Regions from separate parts of the Vreelandella sp. L-15 genome, predicted to be linked through region 2. Evidence: predicted binding sites of a transcription regulator. Region 2 holds the regulator's gene; each other region holds the start of a gene.
What was found. The regulator sigma-54, encoded in region 2, starts transcription at its own class of promoters, with help from an activator protein. The targets are predictions, from matches to a motif close to TGGCACNNNNNTTGCTNT.

Region 1: the regulator sigma-54 is predicted to act here: its motif matches at 2,648-2,665, upstream of AC13CY_RS16860 (nitrate reductase).
Region 3: the regulator sigma-54 is predicted to act here: its motif matches at 3,417-3,434, upstream of AC13CY_RS01600 (sugar phosphorylase).

The regions. Positions count from the first base shown of each region.
Region 1 covers NZ_JBSXNN010000103.1:67,827-72,966, forward strand. The annotation lists gene nirB (nitrite reductase large subunit NirB) at 1-913, opposite strand, end outside; gene AC13CY_RS16855 (NAD(P)/FAD-dependent oxidoreductase) at 931-2,238, opposite strand; gene AC13CY_RS16860 (nitrate reductase) at 2,875-5,140, shown strand, end outside.
Region 2 covers NZ_JBSXNN010000092.1:84,628-89,767, forward strand. The annotation lists gene lptA (lipopolysaccharide transport periplasmic protein LptA) at 1-261, shown strand, start outside; gene lptB (LPS export ABC transporter ATP-binding protein) at 273-1,031, shown strand; gene AC13CY_RS13955 (RNA polymerase factor sigma-54) at 1,137-2,552, shown strand; gene hpf (ribosome hibernation-promoting factor, HPF/YfiA family) at 2,650-2,958, shown strand; gene ptsN (PTS IIA-like nitrogen regulatory protein PtsN) at 2,963-3,430, shown strand; gene rapZ (RNase adapter RapZ) at 3,496-4,419, shown strand; gene AC13CY_RS13975 (HPr family phosphocarrier protein) at 4,497-4,766, shown strand; gene pmbA (metalloprotease PmbA) at 4,794-5,140, opposite strand, start outside.
Region 3 covers NZ_JBSXNN010000021.1:1,877-7,016, reverse strand. The annotation lists gene ribH (6,7-dimethyl-8-ribityllumazine synthase) at 1-318, opposite strand, end outside; gene ribBA (bifunctional 3,4-dihydroxy-2-butanone-4-phosphate synthase/GTP cyclohydrolase II) at 323-1,489, opposite strand; gene ribD (bifunctional diaminohydroxyphosphoribosylaminopyrimidine deaminase/5-amino-6-(5-phosphoribosylamino)uracil reductase RibD) at 1,562-2,710, opposite strand; gene nrdR (transcriptional regulator NrdR) at 2,710-3,207, opposite strand; gene AC13CY_RS01600 (sugar phosphorylase) at 3,468-5,140, shown strand, end outside.

The DNA.
Region 1 (5,140 bases), on a different contig from region 2:
CCATTTGGTAGCCAGGCGCCACGAGGCCGAAGATACTCTGATTCCACAGCGCTACTTCGCCGATGGCGAGGATGTTCGGGTCGCTGGTGCGACACTGGTCGTCGATCACCACGCCGCCGCGCTCGCCGATGCTCAAGCCGCACTCTCGGGCGAGCGTATCCTGGGGGCGAATACCGGCGGAAAAGACGATCAGGTCGGTTTCTAGCACTTTGTCGTCTTGGAAGACCATCCGCAGGCGGCTGTTGTCGCCGGGTTCAATACGCTGTGTGGCCCGCTCGGTGAGTACCTGAACGCCCAGGGCTTCGATTTTCTCTTTCAGCAGCTCGCCGCCTTCGCTATCTACCTGCATGGGCATCAGTCGTGGGGCGAACTCCACCACAGCGGTGTCCAGGTTCAGTCCGCGCAGCGCGTTGGCGGCTTCCAAACCGAGCAAGCCGCCACCCACGACCACGCCGTTGGTGGCGTTTTTGGCCGCTGCCTGAATGGCATCCAAGTCATCCAGGGTGCGGTAAACCAAGCAGCCTTCGCTGTCGTTGCCGGGAATGGGCGGCACAAAGGGAAAGGAGCCGGTGGCCAGCACGAGCTGGTCATAGGCGTAGTGGCCTTGTTCGGTCACCACCAGTTGCTGTTCGCGGTCAATCGCGGTGACCGCTTCGCCGCTGCGTAGTTGAATGCCGTGGGTGTGGTAGTAATCGGCGTCGCACAGCGCCAGTGACTCCGCATCGCGGCCGCTAAAGTACTCGGATAAGTGCACGCGATCATAGGCGCGGTGGCGCTCTTCGCCAAAAATCGTCACCTCAAACCCTGCCAGCGCGCCGCTTTCCACGAGCTGCTCGGCAAAATGGTGGCCGACCATGCCGTTGCCTACAATGATCAACTTTTGCGTGTTGGAAGACGTGGTTGGAGTAGACATTGTGTGATTCACCATAGCTAAGCCGCCTCACGGGTGAGAGATAAAGGGGATGACAGGGTGTCGAGAGGGTTGTCGAGCGCTGTTTGGACATCGGTTGCGCCAAACAGCAGCAGGTGGCGGCACGCTGTTAAGTCGGTCGCGGCCAGCGCCTGCTCGAAATACCAGGGGCCGTGGCGGGTATCGCCATACAGCACCGCGCCGATAAGGCGGCCTTGATGGAGCAGCAGGCGGCAGTAGTCGCCGGTTTCCGGGTCTTGGTAACGAAGCTCTTCGTGCTTAGCGGCGGCCTCGGTGGGGCCAAAGGCAAACAGGCTGACACCGCTGACCTTGAGTTTGGTGGCCGTGGGGGCTTCTTGATACGCCGCTGGCGTTTCACCACACAGCACGGCAGCCAGCACCTCCACCTGCCGCCAAATGGGTTCCACCAGCCCGTAAGTGTGCTGCTCGAACTGGCAGCATTCGCCCAGCGCATAAATGTGGTCGTCTGAGGTGGTGAGGTGCCCATCCACCACAATGGCGCGGTCGAACATAAGCCCGCTTTGCTGGCCTAGCTCCGCATTGGGGGTAATACCCGCCGCGACAATCACGCTGTCGGCAGCTAGCTTCCGGCCATCGCTTAGTGTGACCGACTGCACCTGCCCGTGGCCGTTACCCTCCAAGGCAGCAAGCGATGCGCCGGTTTCAATGATGATGCCACGCTCGCGCAGCGTGGCTTCCAGCAATTGGGCGGCGGTGGTGTCTAGCTGGCGGTTCATCAACCGCTCGCTGCGCTGTAAAACGCTGACGGTGAGCGCGCTACCGCCGCGTTTGCGCAGCCCTTCAGCGGCTTCCAATCCAAGTAAGCCGCCGCCAATCACCACGGCGTTGCCGCCTTGCTGAGCAATAGCTTCTAAGGCGTCGGCATCGCGCAGGTCACGAAACGTATGAACACCGTCAAGCGTGATGCCAGGCACCGCTGGCAGCGTGGGGCGCGAGCCAGTGGCCATCACTAATCGGTCATAGCTTAAGATGTCGCCGCGATGCGTGATGAGCAGGCGGCGTTCGCGGTCAATGGAGGTCACGCGGTCGCCAAGCGTCAGTGTGATGTTGTTATCGGCGTACCAGGAGGCGTCTTGCAGAGTGAGCGCCTCAGGCGCCAGTTCGCCCGCCAGTAAAGGAGAGAGCAAAATGCGGTTATAGGCAGGTACCGGCTCCTCACCCACCACTGTGATACGGCGGGGGCGCTGCGAATGTTTAACCAGCGCTTCAAGTAGTCGGTGGCAAGCCATGCCGTTACCGATAATGACGAGGTGTTCGTTCGGTGAGCACCGGGAAGCGGTTTCCATAGGTAGCTCCTGTGGTTGAAGCATAATGTTCAGCAAATAAAAAACGCCCCTGACACAGCCCTTTCAAGAAGGGAGTGTCAGGGGCGTCGTTGCCCGTTGGCGTCTTTGATAACGCACAGCAACCGCCGTTGGCTGCCGAACTGTCTTACCTTACGGTGAGCAAAAAGCCCGCCAGCTTTTGCTGCAGTTGAATTAAACGCAGTCTAATCAGGGTATTAAGCGTTTTTGAGGAGGCGGCAGGCCGCTTATGGTTAGCTAGGTTTGCCCTACTTTGGTGCTTAAGCGGCGGTTAATGCACTCTCTTCAACCGCTTATTCGACAAAGGGCATTCCTTTGGCGAGTGGTAGAAATGCAGAGTGCGTTTTTAAGTAATTGTTTACTAAATGCTTTAATGGTTTTAGCGCAGCATGGGCGCAGGGTTTGCAGTTATTCTGGTAACAAGCAACAACGGCTCAGTGCAGGGTCTTTGCCCATAACGATCACAACGACTAATTGCGTCGAATAATACCAACTGCAGCAAATCACTGATGAGTACGGCACCCGGTAAGCGGTGCCCCTGAGACAACGGCGTCCAGGCAGGCTTCTTTCGAGGCTGGCTTGGGCGCTTTTTGCTTTTTAACGCCGGAGGAAACTGCCATGCCACAGGCCAATCGGCTCGCCCGAACCACCTGCCCCTACTGCGGCGTCGGCTGCGGCGTTACCGCCACGCTGGAGAACGGGCAGCTCATCGCCGTCGAAGGAGACCGCGAGCACCCAGCCAACTATGGCCGCCTGTGCGTGAAAGGCACCGCGCTGCACGAAACGCTAGGAGAGCAGGGGCGCTTGCTGAAGCCGCGCGTGGACGGCCAGGAGGTCTCTTGGGAGCAGGCGCTCACCACCACCGCCGAACGCTTGCAGGCGCAGCGCAGCGCCCATGGCCCGCAGTCGGTGGCGGCGTATCTGTCTGGGCAACTCTTAACCGAAGATTATTACGTTGCCAACAAGCTGTTTAAAGGCTTCTTGGGGACCCCTCACCTGGATACCAACTCGCGGCTCTGCATGGCATCTGCCGTGGCGGGCTACAAGCGCGCCTTTGGAGCCGATGCGGTGCCCTGTAGCTATGAAGACCTCGAAGAGGCGGAGCTGGTAGTGCTGGTAGGGTCTAACCTTGCCTGGAATCATCCGGTGCTCTATCAGCGCTTGAAGGTAGCCAAAGAGCGCAACCCGCTGATGCGGGTCGTGGTGATTGACCCCCGAGTGACTGACACCTGTGAGATCGCTGATCTCTACCTAGGCATTCGTCCAGGCAGCGATGCTTACCTGTTTAACGGGCTGTTGGCGTGGATGGACGCCCACAATCGTTTGGATAGCGTGTACCTAGAACGCCACACCGAAGGGCTGGAAGATGCGCTGAATGCCGCTCAGCAGAATTCAGGCAGCGTAGAAGCCGTCGCCCGCGAGTGTGATGTAGACCCCGAACGTTTAGAAACCTTCTACTACTGGTTTGCCAGCCAGCTACACGTGGTCACGCTCTACTCCCAGGGGGTGAACCAATCCTCTAGCGGAACCGATAAGTGCAACGCGATTATCAACTGCCACTTGGCCGGCGGGAAAATTGGCCTGCCAGGGGCAGGGCCGTTTTCGATTACCGGCCAGCCCAACGCCATGGGCGGTCGAGAAGTGGGCGGGCTGGCCAATCAGCTAGCGGCGCATATGGATTACCACACGCCTGGCGCTCGCGAGTTAGTCAGCCGCTTTTGGGCTACTGAGCATTTAGCCCCGGCACTGCCTGACGCCCCGGGTTACAAAGCGGTAGAGCTCTTTGATGCCATCGAGCGTGGTGAGATTACCGCCCTGTGGGTGATGGCGACCAACCCAGCCGTGAGCATGCCAGATGGCGAGAAGGTGCGCCGCGCGCTGGCAAAATGCCCGCTGGTAATTGTCTCGGAGTGCGTCGCCAATACTGACCTGCTGCCCTTTGCGGATATCGTGCTGCCCGCGTCGGGTTGGTCGGAGAAGGATGGCACGGTGACCAACTCAGAGCGGCGAATTTCCCGCCAGCAGGGGATGCTGCCTCCTCCCGGAGAAGCGAAGCACGACTGGTGGATACTCTGCGAAGTGGCTAAGCGCTTAGGTTTTAGTGAGGCGTTCAGCTATACCCACCCGTGGGAGATTTTCGATGAGCACGCACGCCTCTCTGGCTATGAGAATAGCGGCGAGACCCAGCGGCTGTTCGATATCTCAGGGCTGGTAGGCCTGGGCCAAGCGGCTTATGATGCGCTCGCACCGATCCAGTGGCCCGTGACTCAGCAGGCTCCTCGCGGCACGGCAAGGCTGTTCGAAGATGGCCGGTTTGCTACGGCGAATGGCCGAGCTAAACTGCTGCCGATTACTCCGCGCCCACCGGCGCAGCCGCTGAGCGACGACTACCCGCTGCGCTTGAATACCGGTCGCGTGCGGGATCAGTGGCACACCATGACGCGTACCGCCCGTTCGCCGCGTTTGATGAACCACCGCGCCGAACCGTTCATCGAGCTGCACCCAGACGATGCTGCTCAGGCAGGCTTAACGGATCAAAGCTTGGCGACGTTGACCGCTGCCGCCGGGGAGTACCGTGGGCGGGTGCGGGTTTCCAACGCCCAGCGCCGAGGCGAAGTCTTCGTGCCGATGCACTGGACCGACTGCTTTACCAAGCAGGGTCGCAGCGGTGCACTGATTAAAGGCTATACCGATCCGCTCTCCGGGCAGCCGGAAGCCAAGCAGGGGGCGGTGGCGGTGAGTAAACTCTCCATTGCTTGGCAGGCGACGCTGCTGCTAGCCAATGAGTTGGATACGCAACCATCGCCCTGGTGTCGCAGCGACTACTGGGCGCGCATTCCGATGGCAAGCTGCACCCGTTGGCAGCTAGCGGATAGCCAGCCAG
Region 2 (5,140 bases):
GCTACGGGCGAGCGTGCTTACTTGCGTAACCAAATTGAAGACCAAGAAACCCCTATAGAAGGCTGGGCGCGTCGGATTATTTATCACGTTTCCGAACGCCGGGTTGAGCTGATTGACCAAGCTGAGCTGACCCAGCAAGGAGATCACTTCCAAGGTGGACGTTTAGAGTACTTTATCGATCAAGAAGTAGTACAAGCACGCTCTGACGTTAGCGGCAGTGAAAATCAGCGTATTCGTATGACCCTTCAGCCCGAACAATAGGAAGTGGCCACGTGGCAGCATCAACATCCCCAGTCCCCACACCAGTAAAAACGCTCTACGCCCATCATTTAGCGAAGAGCTATAAGCGCCGCCGTGTGGTTAAAGATATTAATCTGGAAATCACTCAAGGTAGCGTGGTTGGGCTACTTGGCCCTAATGGTGCAGGTAAAACCACCTCGTTTTATATGATTGTGGGGTTGGTCAAATTGGATGCGGGCAAAGTAGGCATTGACGACCTTGACCTCACTCATGCTCCTATGCATGAACGCGCCATGGCAGGGATTGGTTATCTACCCCAGGAAGCTTCCATCTTCCGCAAGCTCTCCGTGGCTGACAACATTATGGCCATTTTAGAGACACGCAAAGAGCTTGATCGAAGCGCCCGGGAAGCACAACTTGAGTTACTACTTGAAGATTTTCACATCACTCATATACGCGACAACTTAGGCATGAGTCTTTCTGGGGGCGAACGCCGCCGTGTTGAAATCGCCCGCTCATTGGCCACCGAACCGGCCTTTATCCTGCTGGATGAACCTTTTGCCGGGGTTGACCCGATTTCCGTTGGGGAAATTAAAGCTATCATTCGAGCGTTAAAGAAACGCCACATTGGCGTATTGATCACCGACCATAACGTTCGTGAAACGCTGGATATTTGTGATATTGCCTACATTGTTGGCGACGGTCACATCATTGCCAGTGGAAACGCCCAGGAAATCCTCAACAACCAGAAGGTTCGAGATGTCTATTTAGGCGCTGATTTCCGCCTTTAAACAGTGACCTGCAGAAGCATTTCTTTTAGTGGCATGCTTATTGCACTTGCACCAAGCCATAACTCGCTCTAGGGTGGAGCTTTCTGATTAACGAGTGGTTCTCAGATGGTCATGAAAGCTTCTCTCCAATTGCGTATCGGCACACAGCTGACCATGACACCTCAGCTGCAGCAGGCTATCGCCCTGCTTCAGCTATCGACGCTGGACCTTCGTCAAGAAATTCAGCAAGCGCTAGATGCCAATCCCATGCTTGAGCAAGAAGATGAGTTTGGCGAGCAGGCTGTCAGTGAGCCTCAAGAGGCTGAGTGGTCCGAGAGCATCCCCAACGAACTCTCCGTCGACAGTGACTGGTCAGATACCTATCAAGACATAGGCAGCCTGGGTGGCAGCAGTGAAGGCCCCGACTTCGAGCGCCAAGCCGCTGGACAAAGCCTACATGGCCACCTGCTATGGCAACTGGCCATGACAGACTTTAGCCCGCGAGAATACGCCATCGCGGAAAGCCTGATTGATGCGCTGGATGCCAACGGCTATCTCACCCAGCCGCTTAATGACATTCGGGAAGGATTAAAAGCCCAAGGCCATGACAGCTTAAGCCAGCGGGAAGTGGAAAATACCCTGCTGCGCTTGCAGCAATTTGAGCCCACCGGCGTCTTTGCCCGAGACCTGCGTGAATGCCTGATGCTGCAACTCGCCTCACTACCTGAGGACACCCCTCTGCTAATGCCCGCCAAACGGCTGGTTCGCCAGTTTTTGGAAGCATTAGGCAAAGACGATATGCGGCTTCTCAAGCGCCGTTTAAGCCTTGATGACGAGCAGCTTGACGATGTCATCCGTTTAATTCGCAGCCTTGACCCACGCCCTGGGAGCACCTATGGCGTTACCGACGACAGCTACATCACCCCCGACCTAGTCGTTCGGCACGACAATGAAGGTTGGCATTTAGAGCTCAATCCAGAAGCACTACCACGCTTGCGTATACAGCCCGACTACGCCAGCTTGATCAAACGCGCAGACAAAAGCCAAGACAACCAGTTCCTCAAAGAGCACCTCCAAGAAGCCCGCTGGCTGATCAAAAGCTTATCGAGTCGCAATGACACGCTGCTACGAGTTGGGCGTGAAATTATTGCACGCCAAATTGGCTTTCTGGAGCATGGCGAAGAAGCAATGAAACCGCTGATTTTAGCGGATATTGCTGAAGCGGTAGAGATGCACGAATCCACCATATCTCGTGTGACCACGCAGAAATTTATTCACACGCCACGGGGCGTTTTCGAGCTTAAGTACTTCTTCTCAAGCCAGGTAAGCGGCCAAGACGGCGGCGACAGCCACTCCAGCACAGCCATTCGCGCCCGCATCAAAAAGCTGATTCAGGATGAGCCCTCAGGAAAACCGCTCTCCGATAGCCGCTTGGTGACTCTGCTTGAAGAGGGGGGCATTAGCGTTGCACGGCGTACTGTCGCAAAATATCGGGAGTCAATGGGCATTCCCTCGTCAAGTGAGCGCCGCCGTTTACGCTAGTTAAGCGGTACGTATGAACAAACTCAACGCAAGGGCTTTGCAATAGCGTAAAAAGGGTTACAATCGAAGTACAGTCCGATGGATAAGGAGCACGTCAATGCAAGTAAACATCACTGGTCATCACGTTGAACTGACTGACGCCTTGCGCGACTACGTTAACGAAAAGCTAGAGCGCGTTGAACGCCACTACGACAACATTACCACGGTGCAAGTGACCTTATCTGTTGAGAAGGAGCGCCAGCAAGCAGCCTGCACACTGCACGCTGCCGGTGCAGACCTTCACGCCGAAGCGCTTGATAACGACATGTATGCCGCTATTGATGCGCTAGCAGACAAAATCGATCGTCAACTCGTTAAACATAAGGAAAAAGCACAAGCTCGCGCCCAGGGCGCTGGTGTGCGTTAACTCAATGACGTTGGAAACCATCCTCCCCCCGGAGCGCGTGCTTTATGACGTTCCCGGGGGCAGCAAAAAACGGGTGCTGGAGTTTTTCAGCACCTTTATCGCCCAAAATACACCCAGCCTAGATAGCCAAGAGGTGTTTAGCCGACTCATTGGCCGCGAGCGACTAGGCAGTACGGGGATAGGCAACGGGGTTGCCATCCCCCACGCTCGCAGTCCTCACTGTAGCGCACCCATTGCTGGCTTTTTAAAGCTTGCTGAGCCAGTAGACTTCGACGCCATTGATGGCGACCCGGTGGATCTTGTGTTTGTGCTGCTGGTACCAGAAGAGGCAGATGACACCCACCTAGCACTGCTTGGCCAAGTGGCTACTATTATGAACGACGCCCATACGCGTCAGCAGTTACGTAAAGCCGATAGTCAGCGCGAACTCTTAGCACTTATTACCGCCAAGATTCGCGAACAAGCCGCCTAGGCTTTATGGGCGGTGGCCACTGCACGCAGCGATAATTTCCTCCCATGCAAGCCAAGAGAGACGCTATGCAACTGGTGATCATTAGCGGCCGTTCAGGGTCCGGTAAATCTATCGCCTTACAAGCGCTAGAGGATCTTGGCTACTACGCTATCGACAATTTACCCGCCATGCTGCTGGGCTCATTAGTTGATGAACTACGTGAGCAAGGCGAGCGCACTCACTTAGCAGTGAGCATTGACGCGCGCAACCTTCCTACGGCGCTTGAACGCCTCCCAGCTTTACTGGAAGAACTACGCCAGCGAGAAATTCGTTTTCAGGTCATCTATCTGACCACGGATGCGCGCATTCTTTTGGAGCGTTACTCAGCCACCCGCCGTCGCCACCCGCTTACCCGGGATAGCGAAATGACGTTGGAAGAGGCCATCAATAAAGAAGAAGAGACGCTGCTTGAAATTCGCGATCTCGCTGACTTGTTGATCGATACGTCGCGCTTATCCGTGCATGACCTGAGACGCCGCATTACTGATCAAGTCGCCCACCAGCGAAAAGATCAGCTAACACTGACGTTTGAGTCGTTTGGCTACAAACGCGGCGTACCCATGGATGCCGACTTAGTCTTCGATGTTCGCTGCCTGCCCAACCCTTATTGGGACCCTACCCTGCGCCAATTTACAGGGCGTGATGCTAATATAGTGGCGTTTTTAAGTAGCTACCCAATGGTCGAGGCAATGACCAATGATATTCAGGCTTGGTTGGAAAAGTGGCTTCCGGCTTACCAAAATAGCCAGCGAAGTTATATAACCGTGGCTATTGGCTGCACCGGCGGGCAACACCGCTCTGTTTATATGGTCGAACAGCTTGCTAAAAAGCTGGTTAAACAGACCGGAGAAGTACAGTTGAGACACCGTGAGCTGGGGTTACAATACACGCTGAGCGAAGAGCCTGCGGTGCCATGCGTTACCACACCCGCCGCTGCCAGCACGCCCTGAGCTTCAGAACCTAATTTTTAAGGCCTAAGCTTCTCAAGACCTAAGTTTCAAGACCCACTCGGCAAAAAGGAACCAGAGTGCCCAAAAGAACCTTAACACTTACCAACCAGCGTGGTCTTCATGCCCGCGCGGCCACCAAACTGGTGAAATGTGGCCAGCAGTTTTCCGCGAATATCGTGGTTTATAAGCAGCAGCAGAAAGCCGATGCCGCCAATATTATGTCGCTGCTAATGCTGGCCGCCCCCTGCGGCACCGAGCTCACTGTCGCCGCTGAAGGAAACGACGCCGAACAGGCGCTAGATGCCATTGAAGCTCTGTTCGACGCACGGTTTGACGAAGACCAGTAGCTAGTTTACCAAGTCAGCACTTGTCGACTAGCTTCCTGCCACTGTCATCGCATCAATCAGCCAGCTACCCGTGTGAATACTGCCACGGGTATCCGTATCACTTCCCACACCGCTTAGCCCCGCGAACATCTTGTTGAGGTTACTAGCAATAGTGAACTCCTCAATGGGGTACTGTACTTCGCCATTCTCAATCCAGAAACCCGCTGCTCCCCGGGAATAGTCGCCAGTGACGCCGTTAACGCCCTGCCCCATGAGCTCGGTCACCCAAATACCACGCCCCATCTGTGTTAACAGCTCTTCCCGCGGCGTTAACGGCGCTAACAAGCGCATGTTGCGCGCGCCGCCTGCATTGCCCGTGGACTGCATCCCTAAAC
Region 3 (5,140 bases), on a different contig from region 2:
GAGATGGTTAATAGCCGTGTTGCAGCCACCCGCCACGTACTCAAAATGTGGCGTGCCGCCACGAATGACCGCACCGAGGGCAATCACCGCATCCGGCTTCATCACATTGAGTACACGCTTCACGGCCAGGGGCAGTTCCCACGCGCCCGGCACATGAACGATATGGATATTTTCCACATCCACACCGTGGCGTGTCAGGCTATCGACGGCACCTTCCACCAAGCTATCGACCACGTGGTGATTAAAGCGGCCCACCACGATGACATAGCGTCCATCAACGTCTACAAAAGTGCCTTCAATTTGCGAAAGGGGTTGCATCAATTTATTCCTGCTGAAAAGTTGGCTCATACGCCGTGTCATTGGGCCCCAGGCGCTCGACTACTTCAAGACCAAACCCAGAGAGCGCTGAGAATTTCCACGGAGAGCTGAGTAGCCGCATTTTACCAACGCCTAAGTGGCGCAGAATCTGCGAGCCAGTACCAATCGTTAAGTAGTTGCCAGAACCGTCTGAGTCGCTGGTACGCGGCTGGCGTACGCGATCCAGAAAGATATCTAGCTGGTCTTTCAAATCTTGATTAGGACGCCCATCATCAATCAGTACAAACACACCGGCCTGGGCTTGGGCAATTTCATGAATAGCGCGGTTGGCATCCCACCGACACTGCTCACCCTTCATTAAGCCCATCACGTCGCGCAGCGTATCGGCAAGGTGCACACGTACGGTGGTGGCCTGCTCCGGCGTCGGCTGCCCTTTTACCAGCGCCAAATGGTGCGCACCTTGAATACGATCACGGAACACATGTAGCGCAAGCTTGCCGTGAACGGTCGACACCTGAGAGGTTTCTATATGGTCCACCGTTTGCTCGTTCACAATACGGTAGTGGATCAGATCGGCAATGGTGCCCATCTTAATACCATGCGTCTTCGCAAACACTTCCAGTTCCGGACGACGCGCCATACTGCCGTCATCGTTCATAATTTCACAAATCACACCGCTGGGATCAAAGCCTGCCAGCGCTGCCAAATCACAGGCCGCCTCCGTATGACCGGCACGGCGAAGCACGCCGCCCGGCTCGGCCATCAGCGGGAAAATGTGCCCTGGCTGAACGATGTCCGAAGGCTTGGCATTCGGTGCAACGGCTGCCTGCACAGTGCGCGCGCGGTCAGCCGCTGAAATACCGGTCGTGACGCCTTCGGTTGCCTCAATAGAGAGCGTGAACTTGGTGCCAAAGCCTGAGCCGTTGTCCCGTACCATCAGCGGCAAGTTGAGCTGCTCGCAGCGCTCACGGGTCATCGGCATACAGATCAAGCCGCACGCGTAGCGTGCCATGAAGTTGATATGCTCAGGCTTCACCATTTCGGCGGCCATGATGATATCACCTTCATTCTCGCGATCCTCATCATCCATGAGAATCACCATTTTGCCCTGGCGAATATCGTCCACCAGCTCAGCGATAGGGGATAAGCCCTCAGAAGAGGAGTGCGCCATGGAATCTCCAAAAAATGTGGTCGCATCGTATGCGATTTCGGGCGTCAGGGTACCTTGCAATGACGGCTTGCGCTAGTCAGCGTGAGGGGTGGCGGTGATCCACCAGTCTTGCCCAACGGTTCGCGACTCTTTAATCGTCAAGCGTTTCTGATCGGCCATCTGGGTAATTCCCGGCAGTGCAAATAGTGGCCTTGCTTCACCGCCTAATAGCGTAGGAGCGACAAATAGCTGCAGCTCGTCGACTAAATTCGCCTCCAGTAACGCTCCTGCTAGCGTTGCGCCGGTCTCTACCAACAGCTCGTTAACCTGCTCATTATCCGCCAGCCAACGCAGCATGTCAGCCAGCGCAATACGACCGCCTTCGGCAGGCAGCACCTGAATCTCAGCACCCGCCGCCGCCAGTTTACGCCGTTTCTCTTCGCTATGCTGATCGGTGGTGATAATCAGCGTGCGCCCTGGCTCTCGTAGGCAGGCCGCGGCAAGCGGTAAACGAAGGCGCGAATCCAAGATCACTCTTAGCGGCTGGCGCTGCACGATCTCGGCGGCGTTATCCAGTGCCAGTTGGTCGGCACGCAGCGTTAAGCGTGAATCATCCATAATGATAGATTCCACGCCGCTCAGAATAGCGCTTGAGCGGGCGCGCAGCCGCTGCACTTGGGTGCGCGCTTGCGGGCCGGTAATCCACTGGGACTCCCCCGACCCCATGGCGGTACGGCCATCCAAGCTCATCGCCATTTTCAGCCGCACAAAGGGGCGCTGACGCTCCATACGGGAAATAAAGCCCGGATTCAGCGCCCGGGCATCTGCTTCCAACAGGCCTACCTGCACCTGAATGCCTGCTGCTTTCAAATACTCAATACCGCCACCGCCGACCTGGGGATTAGGGTCCCCCATCGCCACCACCACGCGCGCAACACCCGCTTGCGCCAGCGCCAGCGCGCAGGGCCCTGTTCGCCCGGTATGTGAGCAAGGCTCTAGCGTGACATAAGCAGTGGCACCCTGGGCGGCGCTGCCTGCCGCCTTTAGGGCGTGAATTTCTGCATGGGGTTCTCCCGCACGCACATGGTATCCCTCGCCCACAATGCTGCCTTCCGCGCTGCCATCAAAGTGCACCATCACACACCCCACCCTGGGGTTGGGGTCGGTGGTATAAAGCCCGCGTTTGGCTAGCTGGATAGCGCGAGCCATGTAGCGATAGTCGGCGGTGGAGAATTCACCCATTACGATGCTCCGTGCTGTGTCCCACTGCCCTCTGGCTCATCCGTGGGCTCTTGGGAGAGGCGGTCGATTTCCGCCCGGAACTCGTCTAAATCCTGAAATTTACGATATACCGAGGCGAAACGAATATAGGCCACTTGATCCAAGCTACGCAGCGCTTTCATCACCGCTTCACCAATCTCACGCGCGTTGACTTCACGGTCGCCACGGGCGCGCAGCGTCTGGCGAATACGCTCTACCGACACTTCAATCGCTTCAGCGCTTACCGGGCGCTTTTCCAGCGCGCGCAGCATACCGTCGCGTAGTTTCGCCTCATTAAAGCTCTCGCGAGAGCCGTCGGATTTTACGACCCGCGGCATAATCAGCTCAGCGGTTTCATAAGTCGTAAAACGCTCTTGGCAGTTGGCACACTGACGGCGGCGGCGCACCTGGTCGCCTTCCGCCACCAGCCTGGAATCTGTCACTCGGGTATCATTTGCACCACAAAAAGGGCAATGCATGGCAGTCAACCTATTATCAGTACGCACTAGTAGCTGTACGTGCAACGTGTCAGCCTATACGAATAAAAAGCGCTACAAGGCTTCATGCCCTGCCCGTTATTCGCCATTTTATAAACTGTTTTATCGCCTATTGTCAGCGGCAGCCTTATCGCTGCCCTTACGGCGTAGCTGTGTTATACAACGCGTATCAACACGGTATTGTAACGATTTGGCACACAAGCTGCAGCGTTTGTCGAAGGTTGATTTATAGGACGCCCTTTATGACCCCTTTCGAGCAGACCGTTCACCACTACCTTACCCACCTGTATGGCCCCCGTGCGGGGGAAGTACAGCGGCGTATTGACCAGCATCTTGCGAATTTTCGTACCGCCTCGACGGCTTCCCCACCCGCTAACACGGCGGGCCACGATGCACCAACATGGAGCGAAAAAGATCAGTGGGTCATTTGTTACGGTGATTCCATCTTGGATGAAGGTACGCCGCCTTTAGCGGTGCTGGATACTTTTCTACAGCGCTATCTGGGGGATGCCATTAGCGGGGTTCACGTACTGCCCTTTTTCCCCTGGAGCAGCGACGACGGCTTTTCGGTGATTCACTACCGCGAGGTCAATAGCGAGCTGGGCGAGTGGGCGCATATCCAAACGCTAGCCAGCCACTATGACTTGATGGCTGATTTAGTGCTGAACCATGTCTCCAGAGAGTCGCTCTGGTTTGTGGATTACCTGGCCGGCAGCCTGCCCGGTCGCGACTACTTTATCGAAGTGGATCCGGATACCGATGTCTCCCAAGTCACCCGCCCGCGCAGTAGCCCACTTCTAGTGCCGATCTCTACGCGCCGGGGTACGCGCCACGTGTGGGCGACTTTCTCGGAAGACCAAATAGACCTCAACTTCGAAAACCCGGATGTGTTGCTAGAGTTCGTGGGTATTCTGCTGTTCTACCTACAGCAAGGGGTGCGCATTATTCGCTTGGACGCGGTGGCGTTTTTGTGGAAGCGATTGGGCACCTCCTGCATTCACCTGCCGGAAACCCATACAGTTGTGCGCTTACTTCGCGCCATCGTGGATGAAATAGCCCCCGGCACGCTGCTGATCACCGAAACTAACGTGCCCCATGCCGAAAACATCAGCTACTTTGGCTTGGAGCGATTAGCGGAAGGCGCGCCCAATGAAGCCCACATGGTGTACCAGTTCGCCCTGCCGCCCCTGCTGCTGCACACCCTAACCCGCGGTGAAGCGACGACGCTGCAAACGTGGTTAAACAGCTTGCCGGTGCTGCCTGAACAGTGCACCTACTTAAACTTCACCGCGAGCCACGACGGTATTGGCGTACGGCCGTTAGAAGGCCTGTTGCCTGACCATGAACGCGACGCGCTACTGGAACTGATGCATCGTTTTGGTGGCTTTGTCAGCATGCGCAGCAACCCTGATGGCAGCGACACACCCTACGAAATCAACATTACCTGGTTTGAGGCCATGTGCGGCACCCGCCGCGGGCCAGACCCGTGGCAAATTGCGCGCTTTCTATGCAGCCAAGCGATCATGCTCAGCCTACAAGGAATACCCGCACTCTATATCCATACGCTCACCGGCACGCTAAATGATGTCGAAGGCGTGGAGCGCAGCGGCCGCTTACGCTCGATTAACCGTCGCCGCTGGCAGCTTGATGAGCTGGCACTGCTGCTGGAGAGCCCTTCCACCCCCACCCATGACGTTTTCCATGCCCTTCATCGGCTACTAGAGCAGCGTCGCCAAGAGCCCTGCTTTCACCCCAACGCGCCACAGCGCGTGATAGACACGCCACCCGAGCTGCTAGCCATTGAGCGCGGGCCACTCCGTAACGGGCGACGCCTACTCGCGCTGTATAACGTCACCGATAGTAAGTTTGACCTCGCTCACGCAGGCGATGCCCTGAACCAAGCGCTTACCCAGCA